2 regions of the Zobellella sp. An-6 genome follow, and region 2 is predicted to be linked to the other one. Evidence: predicted binding sites of a transcription regulator. Region 2 holds the regulator's gene; the other holds the start of a gene.
What was found. The regulator LexA, encoded in region 2, represses DNA repair genes until DNA is damaged. The targets are predictions, from matches to a motif close to ANCTGTNTNNNNANACAGNT.
Positions count from the first base shown of each region.

Region 1: hutI (imidazolonepropionase) is a predicted target of LexA. The motif match lies at 5,416-5,435, and genes of this name have one in related genera.

Region 1 covers NZ_CP199259.1:3,188,217-3,199,604, reverse strand. The annotation lists gene ACT7DK_RS14945 (uracil-DNA glycosylase family protein) at 1-165, opposite strand, end outside; gene ACT7DK_RS14940 (D-2-hydroxyacid dehydrogenase) at 168-1,112, opposite strand; gene ACT7DK_RS14935 (YjaG family protein) at 1,268-1,849, shown strand; gene ACT7DK_RS14930 (MarR family winged helix-turn-helix transcriptional regulator) at 1,846-2,328, opposite strand; gene hutC (histidine utilization repressor) at 2,494-3,204, shown strand; gene ACT7DK_RS14920 (YaeQ family protein) at 3,336-3,872, opposite strand; gene ACT7DK_RS14915 (YjiH family protein) at 3,962-5,272, opposite strand; gene hutI (imidazolonepropionase) at 5,452-6,660, shown strand; gene hutG (formimidoylglutamase) at 6,657-7,586, shown strand; gene hutU (urocanate hydratase) at 7,601-9,283, shown strand; gene hutH (histidine ammonia-lyase) at 9,287-10,819, shown strand; gene ACT7DK_RS14890 (metal-dependent hydrolase) at 10,930-11,388, shown strand, end outside.
Region 2 covers NZ_CP199259.1:301,629-313,016, forward strand. The annotation lists gene glpG (rhomboid family intramembrane serine protease GlpG) at 1-435, shown strand, start outside; gene ACT7DK_RS01360 (flagellar basal body-associated FliL family protein) at 429-830, opposite strand; gene ACT7DK_RS01365 (chorismate--pyruvate lyase family protein) at 965-1,504, shown strand; gene ubiA (4-hydroxybenzoate octaprenyltransferase) at 1,501-2,373, shown strand; gene lexA (transcriptional repressor LexA) at 2,500-3,117, shown strand; gene coxB (cytochrome c oxidase subunit II) at 3,715-4,836, shown strand; gene ctaD (cytochrome c oxidase subunit I) at 4,846-6,471, shown strand; gene ACT7DK_RS01390 (cytochrome c oxidase assembly protein) at 6,458-6,985, shown strand; gene ACT7DK_RS01395 (cytochrome c oxidase subunit 3) at 6,999-7,868, shown strand; gene ACT7DK_RS01400 (DUF2909 family protein) at 7,887-8,093, opposite strand; gene ACT7DK_RS01405 (SURF1 family protein) at 8,120-8,791, shown strand; gene ACT7DK_RS01410 (hypothetical protein) at 8,781-9,212, shown strand; gene ACT7DK_RS01415 (COX15/CtaA family protein) at 9,221-10,228, shown strand; gene cyoE (heme o synthase) at 10,189-11,085, shown strand; gene ACT7DK_RS01425 (SCO family protein) at 11,078-11,388, shown strand, end outside.

The DNA.
Region 1 (11,388 bases), 2.9 Mb from region 2:
CGGATCGTTCCAGGGGATCCCGGTTTCGTGTACCCGGGTTCCCGGTGCCTGGCCGACGACCAGGATTCGGGCCCCGGCGCCGAGTTGCACCACGGGGCGAGGCCCCAGGGGCAGGAAGGCTTCACACAGCCGGCAGGCCCGCACTTCCCGAAGCAGTTTATCCACCTTCAATAACCCAGGTCGAAGTTGACCACGCCTTCCATCGGCTTGCCCTCGATATATTTCAGGTAGTTGCGGCTGAAGCGGGTCACTATCTGATCCGGGAAGCTGTAACCGGCGTTATGGGGGGTGATCACCACGTTGGGCAGGTCCCACAACGGGCTGTCCGTCGGCAGCGGCTCGGTGGCGAACACATCCAGCACGGCGGCGCCGATGTGGCCGCTGCGCAGGACCTGCACCAGGGCGGTTTCATCCACCGCATCGCCCCGGCCCACGTTGAAGAAAACGGCGCCCGGCCTGATCTGCTTGAGCCGTTCGGCATCGAACAGGCCGCGGGTTTCCGGGGTGGAGGGCAGCACGCTCACCACCACATCCGCCTTGGGCAGCACCTTGTTCAGGGCCTGCACCTGGTAGGTGCGATCGAAGCCAGGTGCCTCCCGGCCGGCGCGGCTCACCCCCAGCACTTCCATCCCGAAATGGCGGGCGGTGGCGGCGATATGCTGGCCGATGCTGCCGGTCCCCAGGATCAGCATGGTCTTGCCATGCAGGCTCTGGTAGGGGACGGGCTGCCAGTTGTGCTGACGCTGCTGTTCCCGGTAGTGGCGCAGGTGGCGGCTGATGGACAGCAGGTGGCCGAAGACGTACTCGCTGATGAGCGGGCCGAAAATGCCGCGGATATTGGTCAGCAGGTAGTCCTGGCGGGTGCCGGGACTGAGCAGCACGTCGACGCCGGCGTAGGTGGACTGAACCCATTTCAACGCGCGGGCGTCCCTGAGCCGGGGCCGGATGCGCGCCGGCTCGCCCAGCAGGATGTCGGCCCGGGCCAGGGCGGCCTGGATGTCCGCTTCTTCCCGCGGGGCCAGTATGGTCAGTCCGGGCAGGTAGGCCCCTTTCAGCAGGGCGTTGTATTCGGCGTTATCCTGACTGAGCAGCAACAGGGTATGATTGGCCATACCTTCTCTCCTCAAGGTGCTTTTTGTACCAGCTTTTTATGAGACAATGGCACAAGCAAAAACTTATACCAGTGTTTCCCGCATAAAGTGTGAGCCCCGGCCGCAAACGGCCAGATTGGCAGCAGTGCGGCGAGCTTAACCACAAGGAACTGCCCGTGTTCGGTGACAAATTTTACAAGAAACTCAACAAGCTGATGCCCTGGCAACAGACGGTGTTCGCCCTGGCCCTGGCCGAGCGCATGTATCCCAACTACCGCCTGTTCAGCGACACCGCCGGCTTCGGTGACGGTGAACGTTTTCGCCATGGCCTGGACGTGCTCTGGACCTACCTCACGGTGAAAGGCTCGCGGGTAGATCTGTCCGCCGAGTTGGAGGCCTTTGAGCAGTACATCCCGGATCCGGCCAGGTTCGACTCCTACGGGGCCTACCCGGCGCTGGACGCCTGCGTGGCCCTGGGGGCGGCCTACCACTCGGTGATCTGCCGCATCGGCGAGGAGGCCTTGGAAGCCAGCAACGCTTCGTTGGGTACGGTGGCCGGCTTTGCCGAGCTGCTGGCGGAGCGGGAACTGAGCGATGAAGAGTTGTACGAGCAGGAGCTGATGGAAACGGAAATGGAGTTTCAGGTGGAGCTGCTTGAGCGGGTGGCCCAACCCCGGGAGGCCGAGGCCATTCTGGCCGTCCGCGACTTCGCCGCCCAGGGCGGGGTATCCAATATCGGCATCAGCCTGCAGGATTAATACTTTTCTTCCTGGATCAGGCTGCCCACCTGCAGCAGCGGCGCCACGTCCAGATCGTTGGCGTTCATCATCGAAGAGATGCGCTGCACCGACGACAGCAGCAGGTTCTGCTCCCAGGCTTCCAGCGCCTGGAACTGCTGGATAAAGCTTTCCTGCAGGGGACGGGGCGCGGTCTTGAGCTTGGCCTTGCCCTCGTCGGTGAGCACGGCGTGCACCTTGCGCTTGTCGGTCTGGCTGCGCTCCCGGCGCACCAGCTGTTTCTGCTCCAGCCGATCGATGATGGTGGTGGCGGTGGCCTGGCTCATATTGGTGGCCTGGGCCAGCTTGCGCATGGTGATGTCGCCGTGCTCGTTGATTGCCTGCATCAACAGCAGCTGGGGTCCGGTGAGTCCGGATGCCTTGCTGAGCTGACGGGAGTGGAGATCGATGGCGCGAATGATTTGACGCAGTGCCACCAGCACTTCTTCATGTTTTTCCAAGATATACCTGCCGCCGGTACCTGCTGAATTTGCGCGCACCTTAGCGCAAATCGCCCCTTGTTAAAAGCCCCGGACACAAGGCGGCCGCTCGACGGCGGTTTTGGCGGCGGGCGCTGGGACTGGCATTCAATTGTATGTACAATTGGACCAGCAGCAGGAGGCCATGTGACCCAATCAACCCCCCTTTACCAGCAGATCAAGCAGCATATCCTCGAACGTATCCAGTCCGGGGAGTATCCGCTGCACCAGCAGATCCCCCCCGAGCAGGAGTTGGCCGGTCATTTCGGCGTCAGCCGGATGACGGCGCACAAGGCGATCCGCGATCTGGTGCAGGAAGGCTACCTGATGCGCCGGGCCGGGCTCGGCACCTTCGTCACCGAGCCCAAGGCCGAGTCGCCGCTGGCGGACATCAACAATATTGCCGACGAGGTGCGCCTGCGGGGGCACGAATACGGCAACCGGGTGCTGCTGCTGGAAAGCATCCGTGCCGACGAGGAAATTGCCCTGCAGATGGGCATGCGGCTCAATGCCCGGGTGTTCCATTCGGTGATGGTACACCTGGAAAACCAGGTGCCGATCCAGGTGGAGGAGCGCTTCGTCAATCCCGTGCTGGCGCCCGATTACCTGAGCTGCGACTTCAGCCGGATGACCCCCAATGCCTACCTGGTGCAGCATTGCCCGCTGTCGGATCTGGAGCATATCGTCGAGGCGCGCCTGGCACCGGCCCAGGTGTGCGACTGGTTGCATATAGGGTCCGAAGAGCCCTGTCTGCTGGTGACCCGACGCACCTGGTCGCTGCACCAGTTGGTGAGTTTTGCCCGGCTCTGGCACCCGGGCAACCGCTACAAGCTGCGTTCCACCCTGAAGCTGGACTGAGCGCCGCCCCGGCGCTCAGGGTTGCGGGCGCAAGCCGGAGTCACAATACTTCCCGCTTCCCGCTTCCCGCTTCCCGCTTCCCGCTTCCCGCTTCCCGCTTCCCGCTTCCCGCTTCCCGCTTCCCGCTTGGGTCAGCGCCACTGGGTCAGCTGCAGATCCAGGCTGTGCTCGCCATCGGTGAGCTGGATTTCACTTTCCTGAAGGGTGGCGAACAGGTCCATGCTGCGGGTGCAGAGTTCGGCCAGCCGGGCCGGCTGGGGATCGGCCAGGTGGTAGATTTCGAGCCGCGGCAGCTGCCCCAGCTCGATCTGGTGTTTGCTCCACCATTCCAGGGCGGAGCGTCCGCCATAGCTGTACACCACCACCCGCTCGGCTCGGGACAGCGCCTGCTTGATGCGCTTGACGCTGGGCTCGCCCAGCTCTACCCACAGCAGGATGCGGCCATCCGCTGCCTTCTGCCACAGTTCGGGTTCGTCGTCGGTGCTGAGTCCCTTGGTAAAGCTCAAATCTTCGCCGGCATGGCGCATAAAGGCCAGCAGCCGCACCATCAGCCGGGTTTCGGTTTCCGACGGATGGCGGGCCACGGTCAGGCTGTGTTCCTGGTAGTAGTGGCGGTGCAGATCACTGATATTCATCCGCACCTTGTGCAGGGTGGCGGTCAGGGCCATGAAAAGATCTCGTTAACAAAAACGTCATCTTAGCGGCAAGACGGGGCGGTATCCAGCCCGACGCGCACCGGCGTCGGGCCGGACCTGGCTCAGGGCGCAATCAGCATGGCGACCGGGATGGCCAGCAGCAGGCTGAGCAGGGCGCGGACAAACCACACCAGCACCAGGGTGCCGACCTTGAGCGGAATACGGGTCGCCAGTATGCAGGGAATCGAGGCCGAGAAGAACAGCACCGACGACACGCACACCACGCCGGCGGCGAAGCGGGCCACGAAGTCGGCCTCGGCCATCAGCAGCGCCGGCAGGAACATCTCCGCCAGCCCCGAGGCGGTGGCCTTGGCGAGCAGCATGCCGTCCTCCAGGCCCCACAGCCAGGTCACCGGATAGAACAGGTAGCCCAGCCAGTCGAACACCGGGGTGTATTTGGCCACCAGCAGGCCGATCAGCCCCACCGACATGATGGACGGCAGTATGCTGATGGTCATCACCAGGCCGTCCTTGAAGTTGTCGAACACGTTGCGGCCGAGGCTGGGGGCCTGCTCGGCCACCTCCAGCCCGTTCTGCCAGGCGGTGGCCAGTCGGTTGCCGGGTTCGCCTTCCGGCTCCCGGTGTTCGGCGCTGTTGTCCATGCGGGAGAGGGGCGGCAGCCGCACCGTGATGGCGGTCACGATAAAGGTGATCAGCAGGGTCAGCCAGAAGTACTGGTTCCAGATCTCCATCAGTCCCAGGGTCTTGGCGACGATGATCATGAAGGTGGCGGAAACGGTGGAGAAGCCGGTGGCGATGATGGCCGCTTCCCGCGCCGAGTAGTGGCCCGCGCTGTACACCCGGTTGGTGATCAGCAGGCCGATGGAATAGCTGCCGACGAAGGAGGCCACCGCATCGATGGCCGAGCGGCCCGGGGTACGCCAGATGGGTTGCATCAGCTTCTGCACCAGGATGCCGATGGCCTCGAGCAGGCCGTACCCCACCAGGAAGGCCAGGAACACCGAGCCGATGGGCACGATCAGTCCCACCGAAATCACCAGCTTGTTGAACAGGAAGGGCAGCATGTCCGGCGCCTGCAGCGCCGCCGGGCCCAGGCCGGTGAGCGCCATCAGGCCCGCCGCCACCCCCAACCATTTCAGTACCAGGAAGACGGCGTCGGTCGGGCTCTGTTTCCAGCGGCCGGTGACCAGCGGATAAACCGCCCCCGCCACTATCATCCCCATGGCATACCAGCCGGCGCCGCTTTCGCCCAGGGCGGCGCGCAGCCAGCCCACCATATGATCCAGCGGTATGCTGGTCCTGCCCTGCAGGGTGATGGGAATAAAGAAAATAAAGATGCCGATGGCGCTCAGACCCAGCAGCCGGCCGATGGCCTTGCCCTGGGGGCGGGATTGTTCCGTAACCTGGTGCATGAGGAGACCTCCTTGTGAGTGATGACTAATGTATATACAAAAATACGCACAATGTTAATCGATTGTCTATTTTTTATGTGATCAGGATCGATAAACCCGGGTTTTTTATCGGGTGGCACTTGCCAAAGGGCGGGTGAAGGTTTAAATGTATATACAAATATCTCTTCAAGGAGTCAGCCATGCCATCGTCATCCCACCGCCTCTGGGTCAATGCCACCCTGTTCGACGGCCTCGATGCCGCCGCCGAGCCCATGGCGGTGGCGGTTAAGGATGGCCGCATCGCCTGGCTGAAGCCCATGAGCGCGCTGAGCGAGGCCGACCGTGCCGGGTTCGAGCTTATCGATGCCGAAGGCCGGCTGCTGACCCCGGGGCTGGTGGACTGCCATACCCATCTGGTGTACGGCGGCAACCGGGCCGGGGAGTTCGAGGCCCGGCTCGAAGGCAAAAGCTATGAAGAGATCGCCCGCGCCGGCGGCGGCATCCTCAGCACGGTGCGGGCCACCCGCGCCGCCTCGGAGGACGAGCTGTACGCCGCCGCCCGCCCGCGCCTCGAAGCGCTGATGGCGGACGGGGTGACCACGGTCGAGATCAAGTCCGGCTACGGCCTGGATGTGGACAACGAACTCAAGATGCTGCGGGTGGCGCGCCGCCTGGGGCGGGAGCTCAAGGTACGGGTGGTCACCACCCTGCTGGGCGCCCACGCCCTGCCGCCGGAATACAAAGACGATGCCGACGGCTATATCGAGCTGGTGTGCCGGCGGATGATCCCGGCCGCCGCCGCCGAAGGGCTGGCGGACGCGGTGGACGTGTTCTGCGAGAACATCGCCTTCTCGGTCGCCCAGTGCGAGCGGGTCTATGCCGCCGCCAAGGCCCATGGCCTGGCCATCAAGGGCCATACCGAGCAGTTGTCCAACCTGGGCGGCAGCGCCGCCGCCGCCCGCGCCGGGGCGCTGTCGGTGGATCATGTGGAATACCTGGACGAGACGGGGGTAAAGGCCCTGGCCGAGGCCGGCACCGTCGCCACCCTGTTGCCCGGCGCCTTCTACATATTGCGCGAAACAAAAGTGCCGCCCATCGCGCTGCTGCGTCGCCACGGGGTGCCCATGGCCCTGGCCACCGACGCCAACCCGGGTACCTCGCCCATCTTCAGCCTGAGGCTGATGCTGAACATGGCCTGCACCCTGTTCCGCCTGACCCCGGTGGAGGCCCTGCGCGGCGTTACCGCCCAGGGCGCCCGGGCCCTGGGCTTGTCGCACGAGTGCGGCCGCATCGTCCCGGGTATGGCCGCGGATCTGTGCCTGTGGGAGACCGACAATTACGCCGAGCTGGCCTACAGCCTGGGCCTGCCCCGGCTCGTTCAACGCATCGTAGCGGGAGAGCCTGCATGAAGACTGACATGACCCCCTGGACCGGCCGGGTCGATCCCGAGCCCGACACCGCCCGCTGGCACCAGCAGGTGCAGCCGCTGGAACAGGCCCGGAATCCGGGCGCCGTGCTGATCGGCTTTGGCTGTGACGAAGGGGTACGCCGCAACAAGGGCCGCGTCGGCGCCGCCAAGGGCCCGGCGGCCATGCGCCGGATGCTGGGCAGCCTGGCCTGGCACCAGGGCATGGCCGTGTTCGACGCCGGCGACGTGGTCTGCCAGGACGAGGACCTGGAAGGGGCCCACCAGGCCCTGTCCGCCCGGGTGAGCCAGGCGCTGGATCTGGGCCATTTCCCCATCGTGATGGGCGGCGGCCATGAGGTGGCCTTCGGCTCCTGGTCTGGTCTGGCCGCGCATCTGGCGCCACGCGAGCAGAGCCCGCGCATCGGCATCATCAACTTCGACGCCCACTTCGATCTGCGCGACCCCGGCTTCGTGGTGTCGTCCGGCACCCCCTTTGCCCAGATCGCCGAGGCGAGCGCGCAGCGGGGCTGGCCCTTCCAGTATGCCTGCCTGGGGGTGAGCCGGGCCGCCAACACCCAGAACCTGTTCCGGCGCGCCGAAGAGCTCGGGGTGCTGGCATGGGAAGACAGGGCCATGACGGCGGCGACCCTGCCCCGGCTGCAGCAGGAGGTGGCGGACTTTATCGGTCGCTGCGACCACCTCTACCTGACCATCGACATCGATGTGTTCCCCGCCGCCCAGGCGCCCGGCGTGAGTGCGCCGGCGGCCCGGGGGGTGGGGCTGGATTTGATTGAACCCGTAATTGAACAGATCAAGGCCAGTGGCAAGCTCCGGCTCGCCGATTTGGCCGAGCTCAACCCCGAGTATGACGTGGATGGCCACACGGCCAGGCTGGCGGCTCGGTTGATTCATACTTTGACACTGTAAAGAGGGAAACCCACATGTCACAACAAAACGATCGTCACGCTCCTGGCCGTGTTATCAAGGTGCCGACCGGCGTCAACAAGGTGTGCAAAAGCTGGCTGACCGAAGCCGCCTACCGCATGCTGCACAACAACCTGCACCCGGACGTGGCCGAGCGGCCCGAGGATCTGGTGGTGTACGGCGGTATCGGCCGCGCCGCCCGCAACTGGCCCTGCTTCGACCGCATCGTCGACGTGCTCAAGCGGCTGGAAGACGACGAGACCTTGCTGATCCAGTCCGGCAAGCCGGTGGGCGTGTTCAAGACCCACGCCGACGCGCCGCGGGTGCTGCTGGCCAACTCCAACCTGGTGCCGGCCTGGGCCAACTGGGAGCACTTCAACGAGCTGGACAAGAAAGGCCTGATGATGTACGGCCAGATGACCGCCGGCTCCTGGATCTACATCGGCTCCCAGGGTATCGTCCAGGGCACCTACGAGACCTTCGTCGAGGCCGGTCGCCAGCACTATGACGGCAACCTCAAGGGCCGCTGGATCCTCACCGCCGGCCTGGGCGGCATGGGTGGCGCCCAGCCCCTGGCGGCGACCCTGGCCGGCGCATGCTCGCTCAACATCGAGTGCCAGCAGTCCAGCATCGACTTCCGCCTGCGCACCCGCTACCTGGACGAGCAGGCCGAGAGCCTGGATGACGCCCTGGCCCGCATCGAGCGCTACACCGCCGAGGGCAAGGCGATTTCCATCGGCCTGTGCGCCAATGCCGCCGACGTGCTGCCCGAACTGGTCAGGCGCGGCGTCAAGCCCGACATGGTCACCGACCAGACCAGCGCCCACGATCCGCTGCACGGCTACCTGCCCCAGGGCTGGAGCTGGGAGGAGTACGTGGTGCGTGGCAAGAGCCAGCCCGAGGCCACCGTCAAGGCGGCCAAGCAGTCCATGGCGGTGCACGTGCAGGCCATGCTCGACTTCCAGCAGATGGGCGTGCCCACCTTCGACTACGGCAACAACATCCGCCAGATGGCGCTGGAAGAGGGCGTCAAGAATGCCTTCGACTTCCCCGGCTTCGTCCCGGCCTATATCCGTCCGCTGTTCTGCCAGGGCATAGGTCCCTTCCGCTGGGTGGCCCTGTCCGGCGATCCGGAGGACATCTACAAGACCGACGCCAAGGTGAAGGAGCTGATCCCCGACAACCCGCACCTGCACAACTGGCTGGACATGGCGCGCGAGCGCATCAGCTTCCAGGGCCTGCCCGCCCGTATCTGCTGGGTCGGCCTGAAAGACCGTGCCCGCCTGGGCCTGGCCTTCAACGAGATGGTCAAGAACGGCGAACTCAAGGCGCCCATCGTGATCGGCCGTGACCACCTGGACTCCGGCTCCGTCGCCAGCCCCAACCGGGAAACCGAGGCGATGATGGACGGCTCCGATGCCGTCAGTGACTGGCCGCTGCTGAACGCCCTGCTCAACACCGCCGGTGGCGCCACCTGGGTGTCCCTGCACCACGGCGGCGGGGTCGGCATGGGGTTCAGCCAGCACTCGGGCGTGGTGATCGTGGCCGACGGTACCGACGCCGCCGCCGCACGCCTGGGCCGGGTGCTGCGTAACGACCCGGGCACCGGCGTGATGCGCCACGCCGACGCGGGTTATGATATCGCCATCAACTGCGCCCGTGAGAACGACCTGGACCTGCCCATGGTGAACAAGGACTAATTTATGAGCACTCTGACTATCCATCCCGGAAAAATGACCCTGGCGCAGATGCGCCAGGCCTATGAACAGCCCGTGAAGCTGGCGCTGGATCCTGCGGTGCACGGCACCATCCAGGCCTCGGTCGACTGCGTCAACCGCATGGTGGCGGAAGACCGCACCGTGTACGGCATCAACACCGGGTTCGGCCTGCTGGCCAATACCCGCATCAAACCGGAAGACCTGGAAACCCTGCAGCGCTCCCTGGTGCTGTCCCACGCCACCGGCCTGGGGGCGCTGGTCAGCGACGAGCTGGTGCGACTGATCATGGTGCTCAAGATCAACAGCCTGGCCCGTGGCTACTCCGGCATCCGCCTGCAGGTGCTGGAGGCGCTGATGGCGCTGGTCAACCACGGCGTCTACCCCTGCATCCCCGGCAAGGGCTCCGTCGGCGCCTCCGGCGACCTGGCGCCCCTGGCGCACATGAGCTGCGTGTTGCTGGGCGAGGGCCAGGCCCGCTACCAGGGCGAGATCATCAGCGCCGGCCAGGCGCTGGAGATCGCCGGCCTGAAGCCGATGGGCCTGGCGCCCAAGGAAGGCCTGGCGCTGCTGAACGGTACCCAGGTGTCCACCGCCTTCGCCCTGCGCGGCCTGTTCGAGGCGGAAGACCTGTTCGCCAGCGCCGTGGTGGTGGGCGGCCTGACGGTGGAAGCCACCCTGAGCTCCCGTCGGCCCTTCGATGCCCGCATCCACGAGGTGCGCGGCCAGGCCGGCCAGATCGACGCCGCCGCCGCCTACCGCCATGTGCTGGGCGAGCAGAGTGACATCAGCAAGACCCATGTCAACTGTGCCAAGGTGCAGGATCCCTACTCCCTGCGCTGCCAGCCCCAGGTGATGGGCGCCTGCCTGACCCAGCTGCGCCAGGCCGCCGAGGTGCTGCTGATCGAGGGCAACGCGGTGTCCGACAACCCCCTGGTGTTCGCCGAGGACAACGATGTCATCTCCGGCGGCAACTTCCACGCCGAGCCGGTGGCCATGGCGGCGGACAACATCGCCCTGGCGATTGCCGAGATCGGCTCCCTGAGCGAGCGGCGGGTATCGCTGATGATGGACACCCACATGTCGGGCCTGCCGCCCTTCCTGGTGGAAAACGGCGGCGTCAACTCCGGCTTCATGATCGCCCAGGTCACCGCCGCGGCCCTGGCGTCCGACAACAAGGCGCTGGCCCACCCGCACTCGGTGGACTCGCTGCCCACCTCCGCCAACCAGGAAGACCACGTTTCCATGGCCCCCAACGGCGGTCGCCGGCTGTGGGACATGGTGGAAAACAGCCGGGGCGTGCTGGCCATCGAATGGCTGGCGGCCTGCCAGGGCCTGGATTTCCGCGGCGGCCTCAAGACCACGGCCCCACTGGAGCTGGCCCGCCAGACCCTGCGGGAGAAGGTGAGCTACTACGACAAGGACCGCTTCTTCGCCCCCGACATCGAGCAGGCCGACGCCCTGCTCAAGGCGGGCACCCTGAGCCGCCTGATCCTGCCGGACCTGCTGCCCAGTCACTGAGCACGACTCCGCTTGCGGGGGATTTTACGGGGCTGCTTCGGCAGCCCTGTTTTTTTATCCAGCACCTTCGTGCTAGACTCGCGCACCTTGTCAGCCGGGGAGGGCGGTCGATGGCGGATTTCAGAACCCATATCCAGGTGGCCACCGTGGCCAGCGGCCTGCTGGCCGGCGCCATGGTGTGGGCCCAGCAACTGACCCTGGCCGAGGGGGTACTGCTGTGGCTGGCCGGTACCCTGGGCGGCATACTGCCGGATATCGATGCCGACAGCTCCCGCTCCCTGCGCATCCTGTTCCGGCTGTTCGGCGTGCTGGCGGCCCTGCTGGCCTTGCTCTACGGCCGGGAGCGTCTGGCGCTCACCGATACCCTGGTGCTGGGTGCCGCCGCCTACGGCGTTGTCCGCTATCCCCTGTGCTGGGTCTTCGCCCGTTTCACGGTGCACAGGGGCAGTCTGCATTCGCTGCTGGCCAACGGGGTGTTCGCCCTGGCCGTGGTGGTGATCGGTCACCGGCTGTTCGGGCTGACGGCCGCGCTCGCCTGGGAGACCGGCGCCTTCGTCTTTGTCGGCGCC
Region 2 (11,388 bases):
CTGCTGGGGCTGGAGTTCTGGCGCGCCTTCACCCCGGCGCTGCTGCATTTCTCCCTGATGCACCTGGTGTTCAACCTGTTCTGGTGGTGGTATCTGGGGGGCATGGTGGAACGGCGCCTGGGACACGGCAAACTGTTGTCCCTCTTGCTGGTGGCGGCGGTGTTGCCCAACCTGATGCAATACTGGGCCAGCGGCCCCCGCTTCGGCGGCCTGTCCGGGGTGGTCTACGCCCTGTTGGCCTATGTCTGGCTCAGCGGGCGGCTCAACCCGCTGCGGGGCATCGGCCTGCCGGATGGCATGGCGGTGTTCATGGTGGTGTGGCTGGTGCTGGGCTTTGCCGGCGTGCTGGGACCGGTGGCCAATCTGGCCCACCTTGGCGGCGGCCTGATCGGCCTGGCGCAGGCCCGGCTAGACAACAGCTCCCGGCGTTACTGATAGAGGAAGTTGGTGAACAGCAGGCGGCGGATGGGTGCCTGGCCGGTTTCCTTCAGCAGCAGGTCGTTCAGTCGGCGCAGGCCTTCGCTGGCCAATTCGGTGCGGGCGGCCAGGGAGCGGATCTCCTGCTGGTTCTTTTCTGCCAGCAGGTTGTTGACGGCGTCCCGCAGCAGCGGCATATGCTGCTCCACCAGCGGCATCTGGTCGGCCTGCTCCAGCATCAGCTCGATGGACACGCGGATATAGCCCAGGGTCTGGCCGGAGTTCTGGTAGTTGGTAATAATGTCCGGCGTCATGGTGTAGTATAGGGGCCCTTCGGAAGTCGGGGGTGCTTCCTGTGCCTGGGCGCGGCCCGTCGCCGCCAGCAAGATGCACAGCGCAGCGATGCGTAGCATAAACAATGTCTCCAGCCTTGGTTTCTGGAGCGCATTGTTTAAACAAATACCGGGCCGGTCAAGTAAATACGTGATTTTTAAAGCAACTGAGTCGTGTCTTTTTATATGTGTATCCGTTATTTCAGGAATCAGCCGTGACGCCCTCTGTCGATCATCTCTGGCACTGGACGGCGGCGCTGCCGCAGCGGCGGCCCACCCTGTGCGATTGGCTGCGGGATCCCGGTTCCCTGACCGAGCGTTTGCGCCGGCACAGTCGTGACTTCCGGGTGGAGGTGCTGGCCAGCGATGTCCTGTTACCCCTGAGCCCGGAACAGATGGCCCTGCTGGACACCGAACTGGCCTATTGCCGGGAAGTCTTGTTGTATTGCGACGGCCGGCCTTGGGTCTATGCCAGTTCCCTCTATTCCCCGGCCACCCGGGCCGCCATGCCGGAGCTGACCGGCCTGGGACGGCGTGCCCTGGGGGAGCTGTTGTTCGATGCCCCGGACCTGCAGCGTTCCTCCTTCGAGTTCACCGAACTGGCGCCCGTCGACTATGAACGGCTGGTGGCGCGGGCAGGGGCGACTGGCACCCTCTGGGGCCGGCGGTCCGTGCTGGCCACCGGGCGAGCCCGGGTGCTGGTGACCGAGCTGTTCCTTCCCGCCGTGCCCGCCTATCAGGAGCCTGTAACATGACCACCCTGACTTCGCCTTCCCGCCCGCGCTGGCGTGCCTACATGGCGCTGGCCCGCATGGACAAGCCCATCGGCAGCCTGCTGCTGCTCTGGCCCACCCTCTGGGCCCTGTGGATCGCTGCCGACGGCCTGCCTTCCCCCTGGGTGCTGCTGGTGTTCGTCGCCGGGGTGTTTTTCATGCGCTCCGCCGGCTGCGTGATTAACGACTATGCGGACCGCCATATCGACGGCCACGTCAAGCGCACCCAGGCCCGGCCGTTGCCCGCCGGCGAGCTGACCGAACGCCAGGCGCTGGGCTTTTTCGCCCTGCTGGTGGGCCTTTCCTTTGTGCTGGTGCTGACCACCAACGCCCTCACCATCGGCCTGGCCTTTGCCGGCCTGTTCTGGGCCGCGCTCTATCCCTTTATGAAGCGGTTTACCCATCTGCCCCAGCTGTTTCTGGGTATCGCCTTCTCCTGGGCCATTCCCATGGCCTTCTCCGCCCAGGCAGACAGCCTGCCGGCCGGGCTCTGGTTGTTGTTTGCCGCCAACCTGTGTTGGACGGTAGCCTACGACACCATGTACGCCATGGTGGACAGGGATGACGATCTCAGGATTGGGGTCAAGTCCACCGCCATCCTGTTCGGCCGGCGTGACAAGCTGATCGTCGGCCTGCTGCAACTGGCCACCCTGCTGCTGCTGGTGGCGGCCGGTCAGGTGTTCGCCCTGGCTGCGTCTTTCTACTGGGGGCTGTTGGCCGCCGCCGCGTTGTTCGTGTACCAGCAGCGACTGATCCGGGACCGGGAGCGGGCGGCCTGCTTCCAGGCTTTCCTCAACAATAACCATGCGGGCATGGCGGTGTTTGCCGGCCTGGCCTTGGCGCAGTGGTAACCCTATCGCCGCCCTTGGCTACAAGGAAAGGCCGGCCGGGAGGAGCGACACCGTGGTTTATTGTGCTTGCCCTGCGGGATTTACTGGATATACTGACAGTTAGCTGTATAAAAAAACAGGTTTCCTATGAAAGCGCTAACCCCTCGCCAGTCCCAGGTGCTGGAGATCATCAAGGAGCATATCCAGCAGACCGGTATGCCGCCCACCCGTGCCGAGATCGCCCAGTCCCTGGGCTTCAAGTCCGCCAATGCCGCCGAGGAACATTTGAAGGCCCTGGCCAAGAAGGGGGTGATCGAGATGATGCCCGGCACCTCCCGGGGGATCCGCCTGGCGCAAGAGGAGGAAGCGGGAGAAGAGCCGGGTCTGCCGCTGATCGGGCGGGTAGCCGCCGGTGAGCCCATCCTGGCACAGCAGCATATAGAGAGCCATTACCGGTTGGATCCGGCCCTGTTCCATCCGCCGGCAGATTTCCTGCTACGGGTCAAGGGAATGAGTATGAAGGACATCGGCATCATGGACGGCGACCTGCTGGCGGTGCACAAGACCGGTGAGGTGCGCAACGGCCAGGTGGTGGTGGCCCGGCTCGACGACGAGGTCACGGTCAAGCGCTTCCGGCGTCAGGGCAGCAGGGTCAGCCTGCTGCCGGAGAACGAGGAGCTGTCGCCCATCGAGGTTGACCTGCGGAGCCAGGAGCTGATCATCGAAGGCCTGGCGGTGGGCGTGATCCGCAACAGCGATTTTTAAGAACCTGTTGGCAATCTTTTGTTCTAGGCCAACGGGCACTACTCCGCCGACACGCCGTGGGATCCGATACTCATCACTTCGACCTGCTGCGAACATTCACTGGATGTTCGGTCAGGCCGAAATGGCTCGTCACGGCGGACAAGCTCGCCCCATGGGGGCTCCACCGCGCCTTCCCTGGCGCGGTGGGTCGGTGCAGCCGCAGCCTTTGTCCCCCAAAGCTCAGCGGCGCCTATTGCCTCTTCGCTGGGTGGCCACAGGCCGCCTAACAAAAATCATAAACAGGTTTTAAGCCACTTGCTTCCCTGGGGATGGGGGCCTAAGATGCGCTTCCCGCTTCCCGCTTCCCGCTTCCCGCTTCCCGCTTCCCGCTTCCCGCTTCCCGCTTCCCGCTTCCCGCTTCCCGCTTCCCGCTTCCCGCTTCCCGCTTCCCGCTTCCCGCTTCCCGCTTCCCGCTTCCCGCTTCTTTTTCATTTTTTTACTTTTTCATAATCAATGCTTTACTTAGTGTGTGCCGGACCGATGGACGCGGTGGTTCGGTAAGCACTGACTCTCTTTCGAGTGCGCCAAAATAAAGGACTAAGACTTTTGGGGGTGCGTGTGAAGCCGATTTTTCTGCTGCTGTCGCTAGTGGCACCGCTGCCCGTGTGGGCGCAAAGCCGTCTCAATATGACCCAGGGGGTCACCGATATCAGCCAGAAGGTGTATGGCCTGCACATGACCATACTCATCATCTGCGCGCTGATCGGCCTGGTGGTGTTCGGGGCCATGTTCTGGGCCCTGCTCCATCACCGCAAGTCCAAGGGGGCCAAGGCCGCCCAGTTCCATGAAAGCACCAAGGTGGAAATCCTCTGGACCATCATCCCCTTCCTGATCCTGGTGGCCATGGCCATTCCCGCCACCCGTACCCTGATCGCCATGGAGGACGCCAGCCAGTCGGATCTGACGGTGCAGATCACCGCCTCCCAGTGGAAATGGCACTACCGCTACTTCGATGAGGACGTCGAATTCTTCAGCCTGCTCGCCACCCTGCCCCAGGAAATCGACGGCAGCCTGCGTAAGCGCGACAACTACCTGCTGGAAGTGGACCGGCCCCTGGTGTTGCCCACGGATCGCAAGGTGCGCTTCCTGATCACCGCCGATGACGTCATCCATTCCTGGTGGGTGCCGGCCTTCGCGGTCAAGAAGGACGCCATTCCCGGCTTTATCAACGAGGCCTGGACCCGCATCAACCAGCCCGGTCTCTACCGCGGCCAGTGCGCCGAGCTGTGCGGCAAGGATCACGCCTTTATGCCGATAGTGGTGGATGTCCGCCCGCCCGGCGAGTTCGACGGCTGGCTGGCCCGGGTGAAGGCGGAGCAGGCCGAGGCCCGGGCCGCCGAGCAGGAATTGCTGGCGATGGAAATGACCATGGAAGAGATGATGACCCTGGGCGAGCAGGTGTATCAGCGCAGCTGCGCCGCCTGCCACCAGGCCAATGGCGAGGGTATACCCGGCGCCTTCCCCGCGCTCAGGGGCAGCAACATGGTGCTGAACGACAGGGCGTCCCATATCGATATCGTGCTCTACGGCAAGGAGGGCACCGCCATGCAGAGCTTCGACCGGCAGCTGGCGCTGAAGGAGCTGGCCGCCGTGATCACTTACGAGCGCAACGCCTGGGGCAACGACACCGGTGATCTGGTGCAGCCCAAGGACATCCATCAAGCCAGGCAGGGACAATAGGGGGCAGGGATGACGCAGTTAGACCGGACACAAACCGCGGACGACCAGCTGGACGTGGCGGATGACCATCACCACCAGGGCCCGGCCAGGGGCATCATGCGCTGGCTGTTGACCACCAACCACAAGGACATCGGCAGCCTCTACCTGCTGTTCAGCCTGGCCATGTTCCTGCTGGGCGGCAGCATGGCCATGGTCATCCGCGCCGAGCTGTTCCAGCCCGGCCTGCAGCTGGTGGATCCCAATTTCTTCAACCAGATGACCACCATGCACGGCCTCATCATGGTGTTCGGTGCCGTCATGCCCGCCTTTGTCGGCCTGGCCAACTGGATGATCCCGATGATGATAGGCGCTCCCGACATGGCGCTGCCGCGCATGAACAACTGGAGCTTCTGGATCCTGCCCTTCGCCTTCCTGCTGATGCTGAGCTCGTTGTTCATGCCCGGCGGCGGCCCCAACTTCGGCTGGACCTTCTACGCCCCCCTGTCCACCACCTATGCCCCGGACAGCACCGCTCTGTTCGTGTTCGCCATCCATATCATGGGCATCAGCTCGATCATGGGGGCGATCAACGTCATCGTTACCATCTGGAACCTGAGAGCGCCAGGCATGACCTGGATGAAACTGCCCCTGTTCTGCTGGACCTGGCTGATCACCGCCTTCCTGCTGATCGCGGTGATGCCGGTGCTGGCGGGGGCGGTGACCATGGTGCTCACCGACAAGTATTTCGGCACCAGCTTCTTCGAGGCGGCCGGCGGCGGCGACCCCGTGCTGTTCCAGCATATCTTCTGGTTCTTCGGCCACCCCGAGGTGTACATCATGATCTTGCCGAGTTTCGGCATCATTTCGGCCATCGTGCCCACCTTCAGTCGCAAGCGGCTGTTCGGTTATGCCTCCATGGTGTATGCCACCGCCTCCATCGCCGGGCTGAGCTTCCTGGTGTGGGCGCACCATATGTTTACCGTGGGCATGCCGGTGGCGGCGGAGCTGTTCTTCATGTACTGCACCATGCTGATCTCGGTGCCCACCGGGGTCAAGGTGTTCAACTGGGTGGCCACCATGTGGCGCGGCGCCATCAGTTTCGAGGTGCCCATGCTGTTCGCCCTGGCCTTTATCGTGCTGTTCACCATCGGCGGCTTCAGCGGCCTGATGCTGGCCATCACCCCGGCCGACTTCCAGTACCACGACACCTATTTCGTGGTGGCCCACTTCCACTACGTGCTGGTGTCCGGCGCCATCTTCTCGATCATGGCGGCGGCCTACTACTGGATGCCAAAATGGACCGGCCACATGTTCGACGAGCGACTGGCCAAGTGGCATTTCTGGTGCTCGGTGATTTCGGTCAACATCCTCTTCTTCCCCATGCACTTCCTCGGGCTGGCCGGCATGCCCCGGCGCATCCCCGACTATTCGCTGCAGTTTGCCGACATCAACGGCTTGGTCAGTATCGGCGGCTTTGCCTTCGGCCTGTCCCAGCTGATCTTCGTGGCGGTGCTGGTGAAATGCATCCGCGGCGGCGAAAAGGCGGCGGCCAGCCCCTGGGAAGGGGCTCACGGTCTGGAGTGGACGGTGCCCTCGCCGGCGCCCTACCACACGTTCAGCACCCCCCCGGAGATCGAAGGCAATGGATCACGGTAAAAAAGCACTCAGACTCGGCCTGATGGCGGTCGTCATGTTCGGCTTCGGCTTCGCCCTGGTACCGCTGTATGACGTGTTCTGCGATCTTACCGGCCTGAACGGCAAAACCGCCACCACGGCGGCGGCGGAGTCCAGGGCCATGGACGAGCAGCGGCTGGTGACGGTGGAGTTCGTCACCTACAAGGCCAAGGGCCTTAACGGCGATTTCGAATCCTCGGTGCGGCGGCTGCAGGTGCATCCGGGCGAGATGCACCAGGTAGACTTCACCGTGACCAGTCATGCGGCGGAGGACAGGGTGCTGCGGGCCATTCCGTCGGTCTCGCCAGGAGTGGCGGCGGGCTATCTGCGCAAGACCGAGTGCTTCTGTTTTCAGGAGCAGCCCCTGGCGGCACGAGAGCAGGCGGTGATGCCGATGCGCTTCTATGTGGATGAGGCCTTGCCCGGCAATATCGAGGTATTCACCCTGTCCTATACCCTTTACGACATCAGCGAGCAGGTTGCCACGCGCAGCTAGCAAGGAGGCAGTCATGGAGGTCAAGACCCAACAGTATTATGTGCCGGCCCAGAGCCCATGGCCGATAGTCGGCGCCATCGGTTTGTTTCTGCTGGCCTCGGGAGCCGGCATGTGGGCCGCGGGTATCGCCGGCATCACCGGCCCCCTGGTGTTTACCGCCGGCACCCTGGTGATGACCTTTATGCTGTTCGGTTGGTTCGGCAACGTGATCGATGAGTCCCATTCCGGGCTGTACAGCGAACAGATGGACCGCTCTTTCCGCCAGGGTATGAGCTGGTTCATCTTTTCGGAGGTGATGTTCTTCGGTGCCTTCTTCGGTGCTCTGTTTTACGCCCGGGTGCTGGCGGTGCCCTGGCTGGGTGGGGCCGGCAACAACGCCATGACCAATGAGGTGCTGTGGCCCGACTTTACCGCCAGCTGGCCCCTGCTGCTGACCCCGGGCGGGATGGAAACCACCGCCATGGGCTGGTTCGGCCTGCCGCTGGTCAACACCGTCATCCTGCTGAGTTCTTCCGTGACCGCCCATCTCGCCCATCTGGCGTTGCTGCGGGAGCGGCGCACCCGGCTGAAGCAGTGGTTGGGACTGACCGTGCTGTTGGGGATGCTGTTCCTGGCGCTGCAGGCCTGGGAATACGTGCATGCCTACCGGGATCTGGGCCTGCGGCTGGACTCCGGCATCTACGGCAACACCTTCTTCCTGCTCACCGGTTTTCACGGGGCCCACGTCACCCTGGGTACCCTGATGCTGCTCATCATGTGGCTGCGGGTCAACAAGGGGCATTTCACCCCGGCCCAGCATTTCGGCTTTCAGGCCAGCAGCTGGTATTGGCACTTCGTGGATGTGGTCTGGCTCTGCCTGTTCGTCTTTGTCTATATTTTATAGTGGGTTTCGTTTGGTGCTCTATCCAGGGGTGGGGTTGGGCACCAGCAGGCCGGTGGCCATCGCCAGGATCAGCAGCAGCAGGATAATGGCGGCAAACAGCAGCCGGCGGCCGATGTAACGGCTCATCAGCACCGGGTCCCGGTTGGAGAGCATGGCTTTCAGGCCCAGCAACAGGTTGCCGATCATCATCAGCAACAACAGCACAATCAACAGTTTGAGCAGCATTAATCGTTTCCTGGAGAGGGCGACTCTTGAGTATAGGAAAAAGTTGGGGATTGCTGGCGCTGACCCTGCTGATGACCATGCTGATGGTCACCATGGGCGTCTGGCAGCTGTCCCGTGCCGATGACAAGCGCCAATTGTTGCAGGAATGGCAGCAACGGCGCGACATTGTCCTGGATCTGGATGAAGCCTTGGTTATCGATGCTCCTTTCGGCTACCGCCTGGAACTGGGCGGTGTCTACCTGGCCGGCGGCGATCTCTTCCTCGACAACCAAATCCACGAGGGGCGGGCGGGCTACCGCCTGATCCGCCCGCTGCAGACCCCCTATGGCCTGCTGGCGGTGGATACCGGTTGGTGGCCGGCTGATCCGGACCGGCGCCGGCTGCCGGTGGTGACGTTACCGGAAGGGCCGGTGCGGTTGAGCGGGTCCCTGGTCCGGCCCTATCGGCCGCCCCTGTCCCTGGGCGGCGCCCCGACCCCCCAGGCACGGCGCATCAGCGGGCTGGATCCCACCCTGCTGCAGGTCCGTTGGGGTCAGCGGGTGCTGCCGTTCGTGTTACGGCTGGAAGAGGGATCCGACTGGCAACCGGTGGCGATGGGGCCGGAGCGGCACCTGGGCTATGCGGTACAGTGGTTTGCCATGGCCCTGGCGGTGGGGGTGACGGCGTTGGTGTTCTATCGGAGGCGGCATGAAACATAAACCTGTGTTGGCGCTGGTGGGGGTATTCCTGCTGCCGGTGGCCCTGGCCTGGCTCACCCTGCAGCAGGGCTGGTTCGCCCCCGGGGTCAAGGGCCAGGGTGAGTGGGTGGAAGGACGGATCGACGGGGCGCGCCAGTGGCGGCTGGTGCTGCCACTGGCGCCGGAGTGCAGCCACTGCGCCGATGCTGGCCCCTTGCTGCACAACATCGACCTCGCCCTGGGACGGGATGAAGAGCGGGTGGCGGTGGTTCGAGTGCCGGCCGGGCCCGGACTGGAGGCCGGTTTTGTCTATATCGCGGATCCGCCCGGCCAGCTTGTCATGCGTTATGCCCTGAGCGGCGACGTGCAGCGGGACCGACTGACCGGCAAGGCGCTGCTCGGCGATTTGCGTCGTCTGCTCAAGTTTTCCCGGGCCGGATAGGAGGCCGCATGCGCAAACTCGGTATTTTTGCCTTTGCCCTGACCCTGGTGGTGGTGGTGCTGGGTGCCTATACCCGTCTCACCGATGCCGGCCTGGGTTGTCCCGACTGGCCCGGCTGCTACGGCTTCCACGGCGTTCCCAGCTCGGAGCAGGCCCAGCGGCTGGCGGCGGAGCGCTTTCCCGACCGCCCGCTGGAGCCGGTCAAGGCGCGCAACGAAATGGTGCATCGTTACGCGGCGGGCTTGCTGGGGGTGACCATACTGCTGATGGCGCTGTGGTCGCTCAAGGCGGCGCACCGGGCCTATCGGCTGCCCGCCTGGCTGCTGCTGGCGCTGGTGGCCGGCCAGGCGACCCTGGGCATGCTGACGGTGACCCTCAACCTGCTGCCTTTCGTGGTGATGGGCCACCTGCTGGGCGGTTTTACCATACTGGCGCTGTTGTTCCTGGCCGTCTGCCGGGGGCGGCGAACGGCGCCCGAGCCGCCCCGGGTTGTCGGCCTGGGCGGCTGGTACCTGGCGGGGCTGGGGGCCCTGGTGCTGCAGATCGCCCTGGGCGGCTGGACCGCGGCCAACTATGCCGCCCTGGCCTGCCTGGAGCTGCCGGTGTGCCAGGGAGACTGGTTGGGCCAGTGGCAATGGAGCGCCTTTCACCCCCATGGCGTGCCGGCCGAAACCTATCAATACGGGGTGCTCAGCCAGGAGGAAAGGGTCACCATCCATGCCGCCCACCGGCTGTGGGCCCTGGTGACCGCGCTGCTGCTGCTGGCACTGGCCTGGCGGCTGTGGCTGCGGCGCGGCATGAAGGGCTGGGGGGCCTGCCTGGCACTGGGGGTGGCTGGCCAACTGGCCCTGGGCGTGGCCAATGTGGTGCTGCACCTGCCGCTGGCGGTGGCAGTGGCCCACAATGCCGGGGCGGCGGCGCTATTGCTGATTTTAACGGGAACGGGTGAACGCCTCTGGCGTTACAGGGAGGAAGCATGGCACGAAGCGCATTATTGCCCAGACGCTGGGAATTGACCTGGCGGGATTATTTCGCCCTCACCAAACCCAAGGTGGTGCTGCTGATCCTGCTGACCGCCGTGGTGGGGATGTTTCTCACCGGCATGCTGCCGAGTCCGCAGCTGGTGGTGGCCGCGACCCTGGGGATAGGGTTGATGGCGGGCGGGGCGGCGGCCATCAACCATGTGCTGGACAGGCGCATCGACATCAAGATGGCCCGCACCTACCACCGGCCGGTGGCCCAGGGGCGGGTACAGACGGCACCCGCCCTGGCCTTTGCCTTCGCCTTGTCGGTGGCCGGGCTGGCGGTGCTGCTGCTGTGGGTCAATGCCCTGACCGCCTGGTTGACCCTGGCATCCCTGCTCGGTTATGCGGTGGTCTATACCGTCTGGCTGAAGCGGGCCACGCCCCAGAACATCGTCATCGGCGGCCTGGCCGGGGCCATGCCGCCGCTGCTGGGCTGGACCGCGGTGACCGGGGACTTCCACGGCCATGCCCTGTTGTTGGTGATGATCATCTTCGCCTGGACTCCCCCCCATTTCTGGGCGCTGGCCATCCACCGCCGGGATGACTACGCCAAGGCCGCCATTCCCATGCTGCCGGTCACCCATGGTATCGAGTTCACCAAGACCTGCGTGCTGCTTTATACCCTGTTGCTCACCCTGGTATGCCTGCTGCCCTGGGTCGTCGGCATGTCGGGTCCGCTCTACCTGCTGGGGGCGCTGCTGCTCAACCTGCGCTTCATCCAATGGGCCTGGCGGCTGAAATTTAGACCTGAGCCACAAACCGCACTACAATGTTTCCGCTTTTCAATCAGCCACCTGATGTGGCTGTTCGTGCTGATACTGGCGGATCACTGGATAGACTATGGCTAATACGAGCAAGCTGATATGGGTAGTGGCGATCACCTTACTGATAGCGGGCAGCCTGAGCGGCGTTGCCTGGTACAACAACAGGGAGAACAGCCTGACCGAGGCGGTGGTGGTCTACCCCGAGCCTCGGCCGCTCAAGGGCATCAGCCTGCTCGATGCCGACGGCGAGCCCTTCACCGAGCAGCGGTTTGCCGGCCGCTGGAGCCTGGTGTTTGTCGGCTATACCTTCTGCCCCGATATCTGTCCCACCACCCTGGCGGATCTGGCGCGCATCTATCCCGAGCTGCAACAGCCGAACGAGCCGGT